DNA from 2 places in the Candidatus Pelagibacter sp. HIMB123 genome. Region 2 is predicted to be linked to the other one. Evidence: riboswitches for the same ligand, from Rfam matches in the RefSeq annotation. Region 2 holds a riboswitch; the other holds the start of a gene.
The links. Region 2 has a riboswitch for glycine ahead of ACTTBL_RS06215 (malate synthase G). Riboswitches for the same ligand answer to the same signal wherever they lie in the genome.

Region 1 (4,220 bases), on a different contig from region 2:
TTTTTGTTACATGACAGGGTTTATTGCTGGCATGCCTTTTCTCGGTGACTTAGATGAGAATATGCGAGCTCAACGTTTAGAAACCCCAAGAGTAAAAGTGCCCAAGGGATCTGTTGCATTAACTGAGCAATTTGCAAACATTTATACATTTGAAAGTCCAGGTGGATGGAATATTTTGGGAAATACTCCTTTAGATGTTTTTGATAGTTCAAAAGAAGACAAACCAAACCTAATTAATCCAGGAGATACAGTAGTTTTCAAGGAAATTACTTTAGATCAGTATAAAAATTATAATGAGTAACAATTATTTAGAAATAATTAGACCTGGAATTAATACTACTTTTCAAGATAAAGGTAGGGATCATCTTTATCATATTGGTATTCCATTTAGTGGTGCTATGGATAACCGAAATTATCTTATAGCTAATAAACTTGTTAATAATAATTTAGACTCTGCAGTGATAGAGTTTGCATATCAAGGTCCTCATATAAAATATTCTGGAGAAAAAATTAATTGTGCCATCACTGGAGATGTAATTTTTTCAATTAAAAAAAAAGATACTGAAATTGAGGGTAAATGTTTCGAAAGTTATCAAATTGAAAATGGAGATGAGATAAATATCATATCTACAAATAAATCAGTTTATGGATATTTAGCATTAGGTGGAGAGTTCGATTTAAAATTTCAATGGAATAGTTGTTCTATAAATACGAAAGCAAATATTGGATCTAATGATGGAAAAAAATTAGATGTAGGTCAAAGAATTAATTTAAAAAAAATAAATTCAAATAAGGATATTAAAAAAACTAATTACATTAATACCAAAATAGAAAACATAAGGGTGATCAGAGGTACTAATTTTGATTACTTTTCTGAAGAAGGTAAAAAAATATTTTATGAAAAGGAATTCACAGTATCCAAACTTTCAGACAGAATGGGTATGAGACTAGAGGGACCTAAAATTGATAATATAGTGAATACCAACATAAAATCAGAGGGTTTGATTAAAGGTGTAATCCAAGTACCGGCAGACGGAAATCCAATTATAATGCTTTCAGATCATGGTACTATTGGTGGCTATCCAAAAATTGGAGTTGTGGCTAGTGTCGATTATGACCGATTAGTACAGATGTCTCCTGGTTCAAAAATAAAATTTAAAGAGATTAATTTATCTGATGCAGAGACTTTATTTAAGTTATATGAAATGGAAACTCAAAATTTACTATCACAAATTTAATGAATTTTTTATCAAAAATACCAGGACCTTTTTTAGTTTTTTTAGGAGCTTGCGCGTTAAGTTTTGGAGGTTTAATTGTTAAGTCTTTCGATGGATCTACACTTTGGCAAATATTATTTTGGAGATCACTTTTCTTTATTGGAGTAATTACAATTTTTTTAATTTTTACTTACAGAGGAAAAATTTTCAGTGCTCTTTATAAATCTGGAATTCCAGGTTTATTTGGAGGTATAATTTTATCTATTGGATTTGCTAGCTATGTATTTGCTATGTACGAAACAACAGTAGCTAATGCAAACTTTATAATTCAAACTCAAGCTTTGTTTTTAGCAATTTTTGGTTATGTATTTTTAAAGGAAAAAATTTCTAAAATTACATTAACTTGCATTATTACAGCAGTAGTTGGCATCATTTTAATGTTAGGAAGTTCACTAACACCAGGTCAAATGACTGGAAACCTAGTTGCATTTATCATGCCGATATCATTTGCAATCTTAATTTTAATTGTCAGAAAATATCCAAAAGTCGACATGATACCTTTACAATTAGTTGCTGGAATTTTTGCAACACTAATAGGTTTGTTTATGTCACCGAGTATTTTGGTTTCAACAAATGATATTTTTTTAGGTTTTATTGCAGGATTTTTTCAAGTTGGACTTGGATTTATACTTATAACAATTGGAGCAAGATCAACTCCTTCAGCATTTGTTGGAATCATTATGTTAACTGAAGCTGTTCTAGGACCCATGTGGGCATGGATGTTTGCAAACGAAAACCCACCACTTACTGTACTTTTTGGGGGAGCCGTAGTTATAACAGCAGTAGTTATACAGTTTTTGTCTCCATTACTTATTAAAAAGCTAGCTAAATAAATTTCACATAAACATTTTAAATGTGTTATAAATTTATTAACGGGAGAGACTACTTTTGTAGCGCCGAAGGAGCAACCACCCCGGAAACTCTCAGGCAAAAGGACCGTACATATTAACTCTGGAAAGAGAATTATTCTCGCCGAAGGAGCAAATCTCTCAGGCACCAAGACAGAGGGGGCAAAGAAGAGTTAATATGGAAATAAAAAAAACATCACTAAATAAACTTCATCAAAGTAACAACGCTAAGTTTGTTGAATTTGCTGGCTATGAAATGCCTATACAGTATAGCAAAGGTATTATTGAAGAGCATAAATTCACAAGATCCCACTCTGGAATATTTGATGTATCACATATGGGCCAGCTATTTATATATGGCGATGAAACTTTAACAGATGAATTAGAAAAAATTTTTCCATTAGATTTAAAAAATCTAAAACAAAACTGCTCTAAGTATAGTTTTTTAATGAATGAGGATGCGGGAATTTATGATGATTTAATCATCACCAAAATAGAGGAGGGTTATTTAATTATCTTAAATGCTGCATGTAAAGATAAAGATTTTGAGATTTTATCTAATTTACTAGGCTCGAAATTTAAAATGAATTTAGATAACAATAGATCTTTGATAGCAATTCAAGGACCTAAGTCTGTTGAAATTTTAAACTCAATTATAAATGGGGTTGATCAACTAAATTTTATGACAGGAAATTGGTTCGATTCTGATAATCAAAAATTATTTGTCACAAGATCAGGTTATACAGGGGAAGATGGATTTGAAATTTCAATTTCTAACGATAAAGCTGAAAAATTCGTTGAAAATTTAATAAAAAAAGGAGCACAACTTATAGGACTTGGGGCAAGAGATACCTTGCGATTAGAAGCTGGATTATGTTTATATGGTCACGAATTAGATATTAATAAAACACCAGTTGAGGCAAACCTTAGATGGGCAATCTCAAAATCTAGATTATCAAATGGAGGTTTTATTGGATCGAAAAAAATTATGAACCAAATGCAAGATGGAGCAAGCCAAATAAGAGTAGGGATTAAACCCGAAGGTAGATTGATTGCTAGAGAAAAAACTAAAATATTTGATGATACAGATACACAAATCGGTGAGATAACTAGTGGTACGTTTGGACCAAGTGTAAACGGTCCTATAGCGATGGGTTATGTTAATAAAGAGTTTTCAAAAGTTGATACTAAAATTTTGCTTGAGGTAAGAGGGAAAAAACATCCAGCAAATGTTTGCGCATTACCATTTTATAAAAAAAATTATGTGAAAGGAGTGAATTAATGAGTGAAGTTAAATTTTCAAAAGAACATGAGTGGATTACTTTAGAGGGAGATGTAGCCACAATAGGAATTACAAAACATGCAACAGAAATGCTTGGAGACATCGTTTTTGCAGAACTTCCTGAAAAAGGATCTAATGTTGAAAAAGATGGTACTGCAGGAGTAGTAGAGTCTACGAAAGCTGCTAGTGATGTTTATACACCAGTCAGTGGTGAAGTAGTAGATACCAATCAAGCCATTGTAGACGATCCTTCTAAAATTAATGAAGATCCAGAGGGTTCAGCATGGTTTTTTAAACTTAAAATGAAAGATCAATCTGAAATGGACAGCCTGATGAACAAAGAAGAATACGATAAATTTGCAAAGGAGAGTGCTAGCTAATGTTACATAATTCTCAAAAAGATTTTTTAAAAAGGCACATTGGACCTTCAGATGAAGATCAAAATAAAATGCTTAAGGAACTTAATTATAAATCACTTGATGATTTAATCAAAAGTACAGTTCCAGAAAAAATCCAATTGAAAGATGAATTAAATATTGGTGAGTCTAATTCAGAATATGAAGCATTAAGAAAATTAAAAGCGATTTCGAAAAAAAATCAAATTTACTCTAACTTTATAGGAATGGGTTATTACGGAACCTATACGCCATATGTAATTCTAAGAAATATTTTAGAAAATCCAGGTTGGTACACTTCTTATACACCTTATCAACCCGAGGTAGCTCAAGGAAGATTAGAAATGCTGCTTAATTTCCAACAAATGATTGTTGATTTCACAGGAATGGATATCGCAAATGCATCTTTGTTAGATGA
Region 2 (4,220 bases):
GTAGTGTTAAACGCAAAAAATCATGAAAATGAAGCAGAGATAATTGCAAATGCAGGAAAAGAGAATTCAGTAATTATTACAACAAGTATTTCAGGAAGAGGAGTTGATATTCAACTTGGTGGGAAGAAGGGCTCTATTCCAGATGACCAGCTTAAAATAAATAAGGATAAAATTAAATCCTTAGGAGGTTTGTTTGTAATTGGCACGGAGAGAATGGAGTCTAGAAGAGTTGATAACCAGGCAAGAGGAAGATCTGGAAGACAAGGAGATGAAGGTAGTTCTATATTTTATGTTAGTTTAGAGGATGATTTAATGAGAATTTTTGGGTCAGAGTCAATGAATAGTATGCTCGAAAAACTTGGACTTAAAGATGGTGAAAGTATCGATCATCCCTGGATTAATAAAGCATTAGAAAGAGCGCAACAAAAAGTGGAGGCTAGGAATTTTGATATTAGAAAAACGCTTATCAAATTTGATAACGTTCTTAATGATCAAAGGCATGTTGTGTTTTCACAAAGAAAAAATGCGATGAATAGTGAAAATATTTTTGATTATTCAGATGAATTTTTAAAAGAAATATCTGATGATTTAATTAAGTTAAAAATTTCAAATTTATCCAATCTTAAAAGTAATGAATTTAATAATAAAACTAAGCAAATAATTGGAAAAAGCTTTGAAGAAACTGAATTTAAGGATTTAATTGAAGCAAAAGATAAAGATTTTAGAGAAAAGATTTCTAATAAATTTCAAGAAACTAGAAAGGAACGGATTAAACTTTTGGGTGAAGATCATGCTAAAGATATTGAAAAAAGAATTTTTCTTCAATCAATTGATTTAAACTGGAAATCCCACATTCAATATTTGGAGCAATTAAGACAAGTCATAGGTCTAAGATCTTATGGTCAAAGAGATCCTCTAGTTGAATATAAAAAAGAGGCATTTGAATTATTTTCAAATCTATTAGAAAAATTAAAATTAGACTATGTAACTATTTTAATGAACTTAAAAGTTGTAGTAGAGTCAACTAAGGAAAATGAAAAAAAACAAAACGATATTTCTAAACAAATTTCAAACAATAAAAAAATGGGAAGAAATGAACCATGTTTTTGTGGGTCTGGAAAAAAATTTAAGCATTGTCACGGTACTTTATAAATTTAAATAAATAACAAAATTAAAGAAATTAAAATTAATACACCTATAATAGTTGATAATACTTTTTTTGATTTTAAAATTTTATCAAAATTATTTTTCTTAATAGTTAATGTGCTTAGATCCTCAGTACTAGTGATAAAACCATCGTTTCTTCCAATTTTAAGAAATTTGTTTTTTCTCTCAGTCATTATTTCTTCTGAAGATAATTCATCAAAATAATTTAAATTTTTTGATAAAGTTTCTCTCACGTTATTTAATATAATATCTCTATCTCTGTGCGCGCCGCCTAAAGGTTCTTCAATTATTTCATCAATAACTTTTAATTTTAATAAATCTTTAGCTGAAAGTTTCATAGCTTTCGCAGCATCAAGCATTTTTTTTGGATCTCTCCATAGAATAGTTGCACATCCCTCAGGGGATATTACTGAATAAATTGCATTTTCTAGCATAAGGACTTTATTTGATGAAGCTAATGCAATTGCTCCACCAGAACCACCCTCGCCTATAATTATTGCAATTGTTGGAACTTTAAGCTCCATACAGCATTCGATTGATTTTGCAATTGCTTCGGCTTGACCTCTTTCTTCTGCTCCTACGCCTGGATATGCTCCTGGAGTATCAATAAAAGAGATTATTGGAATATTAAATTTGTTTGCTAAGTTCATTAATCTTATAGTTTTTCTATAACCTTCTGGCCTCATCATTCCAAAATTTCTCTCAATCCTGCTGTCCAAATCTTCTCCTTTTTCTTGACCTATTACTAAAACAGATTTTCCATTGAACTTTGCAAATCCAGTTAATACTGATTTATCCTCTCCATAATATCTATCCCCAGATAATGAAATGAAGTCTTCAAACAAATTATCAATAAAAAATTTTGCTTTAGGCCTATCTTCATGGCGAGCAACCATAGTAGTCTGCCAAGGATCTAAATTGGAATAAATATTTTTTAATTTTTCATCAATTTCTGTTTGAGTGCTTGAAATTTTTTGAGTATTAACTTCTGATAATCCCTCTTGATTGTAAGGATCTTTCAATTTTTCTAGTTCGTTTTCTAGATCTTTAATTTCTGTTTCAAAATTTAGATAATTTTTCATACTTTATTTATAGCGGATGGATAAAATACAAAAAAGGCAATAAAATGATATTAAATAAGGTGTAATTCTTATTAATTGACTTAAATCATTTAAAAGATACAAATTCATTATCGGGAGAGACTATTTATAGCGCCGAAGGAGCAACCACCCCGGAAACTCTCAGGCAAAAGGACCGATTAAAGCATAACACTCTGGAAAGAGATTGATTTCCGCCGAAGGAGTAAAGCTCTCAGGCAAAAATACAGATGGGGTACGAATTAAGTGCTATGCAAGAAAAATATATTAAAATTAATAATCTTCAAGTATCTGAAAAGCTATCAAACTTCGTAAATAATGAATTATTAAAAAATACAAATGTATCTTCAGAAAATTTTTGGTTAGGTCTAGAAAAAACTCTTGATGACTTGGCGCCAAAAAATAAAGAATTAATTAAATTAAGGGAAGATTTACAGAAGAAAATAGATGATTGGCATATCAAAAATAAAAGTAAAGAATTTAATTTAGATGAGTACAAAAAATTTTTATTAGAAATTGGTTATTTAAAAAATGAAGGACCTGATTTTAAAATAGAAACAGAAAATGTTGATGAAGAAATTGCAAGTATAGCTGGACCTCAGCTAGTTGTACCTGTCATGAATGCGAGGTATGCATTAAATGCTGCAAATGCAAGATGGATGAGTTTATATGATAGTCTTTATGGTACAGATGTAATTGAACAGTCTGAAGACAGCGTATCTGAACGGTATGACCCTTTAAGAGGTGAAATGGTTATAAAATATGGAAGAGATTTTTTAGATAAATACTTTCCATTAGCTGGATTAAGCTGGAATAAAATTACAAGTTTTGCAGTAAAATATGGGAAATTAAAAGTTTTAAAAGGTGCTGATATTTTTGATTTGGAAGATGAAAATAAATTTGTTGGCCACCGAGGTGAAAGCGATAATCCATCTGCAATTATTCTAAAAAATAATAATTTACATATTGAAATTCTAAAAGACTCAAGAGCTTTTGCTGCTCAACAAGATCATGCAGGTATAAGTGATATTATACTAGAATCTGCAGTTTCAACAATTTGTGATAATGAAGATAGTGTAGCAGCAGTTGACGCGGAAGATAAAATTATTTGTTATAGAAATTGGCTAGGTCTAATGAGAGGAGATCTTAAGTCAAAATTTGAAAAAGAAGGAAAATTATTTGAGAGAAAATTAAATCCACACAGAAGCTATATCTCAAAAGATGGGAAAGGCTTGAAGTTACATGGTAGAAGCCTATTGCTTGTAAGAAACGTTGGTCATTTAATGACTAACCCTTCAATTTTATTACGTGATGGAAGTGAAATACCCGAGGGTATTATGGATGCATTTATAACTACAGCAGCCGCACTACATGATATTAAAAATAAAAATAATTCAAGAACTGGATCAGTTTATATTGTAAAACCTAAAATGCATGGTCCAGACGAGACGGCATTTACAGATTTAATTTTTTCTAAAGTTGAGGAAGTTCTAAATTTACCTAAGTACACATGTAAGATTGGAATTATGGATGAAGAGCGAAGAACATCAGCAAATTTAAAAGAATGTATTAGAAGTCTTAAAAATAGGGTTTTTTTTATTAATACTGGCTTCTTGGATAGAACTGGTGATGAAATGCATACATCAATGGAAGCTGGTCCTATGATTAAAAAAGGTGATATGAAATCATCTAAATGGATTACTGCATACGAAAATAACAATGTTGATATTGGTTTAAGTTGTGGATTTTCTGGTAAAGCTCAAATTGGAAAAGGGATGTGGGCAATGCCAGATAAAATGAAAGATATGATGGAGCAAAAAACAGGACATTTAAAAGCAGGTGCAAACTGTGCGTGGGTTCCATCACCAACAGCAGCTGCTTTACATGCTCTACATTATCATGAAATAAATATTTTCGATGAACAAAAAAAATTAACTAAAAGAGAACCATCTAGGC

Region 1: another riboswitch for glycine. It lies ahead of gcvT (glycine cleavage system aminomethyltransferase GcvT); the one in region 2 lies ahead of ACTTBL_RS06215 (malate synthase G).

Annotation. Positions count from the first base shown of each region.
Region 1 is NZ_JBNAIL010000009.1:67,862-72,081, reverse strand. It holds gene ACTTBL_RS03060 (allophanate hydrolase subunit 1) at 1-301, shown strand, start outside; gene ACTTBL_RS03055 (biotin-dependent carboxyltransferase family protein) at 294-1,238, shown strand; gene ACTTBL_RS03050 (DMT family transporter) at 1,238-2,110, shown strand; glycine riboswitch at 2,141-2,226, shown strand; gene gcvT (glycine cleavage system aminomethyltransferase GcvT) at 2,304-3,407, shown strand; gene gcvH (glycine cleavage system protein GcvH) at 3,407-3,787, shown strand; gene gcvP (aminomethyl-transferring glycine dehydrogenase) at 3,787-4,220, shown strand, end outside.
Region 2 is NZ_JBNAIL010000027.1:24,341-28,560, forward strand. It holds gene secA (preprotein translocase subunit SecA) at 1-1,152, shown strand, start outside; gene ACTTBL_RS06210 (acetyl-CoA carboxylase carboxyltransferase subunit alpha) at 1,155-2,249, opposite strand; glycine riboswitch at 2,351-2,434, shown strand; gene ACTTBL_RS06215 (malate synthase G) at 2,516-4,220, shown strand, end outside.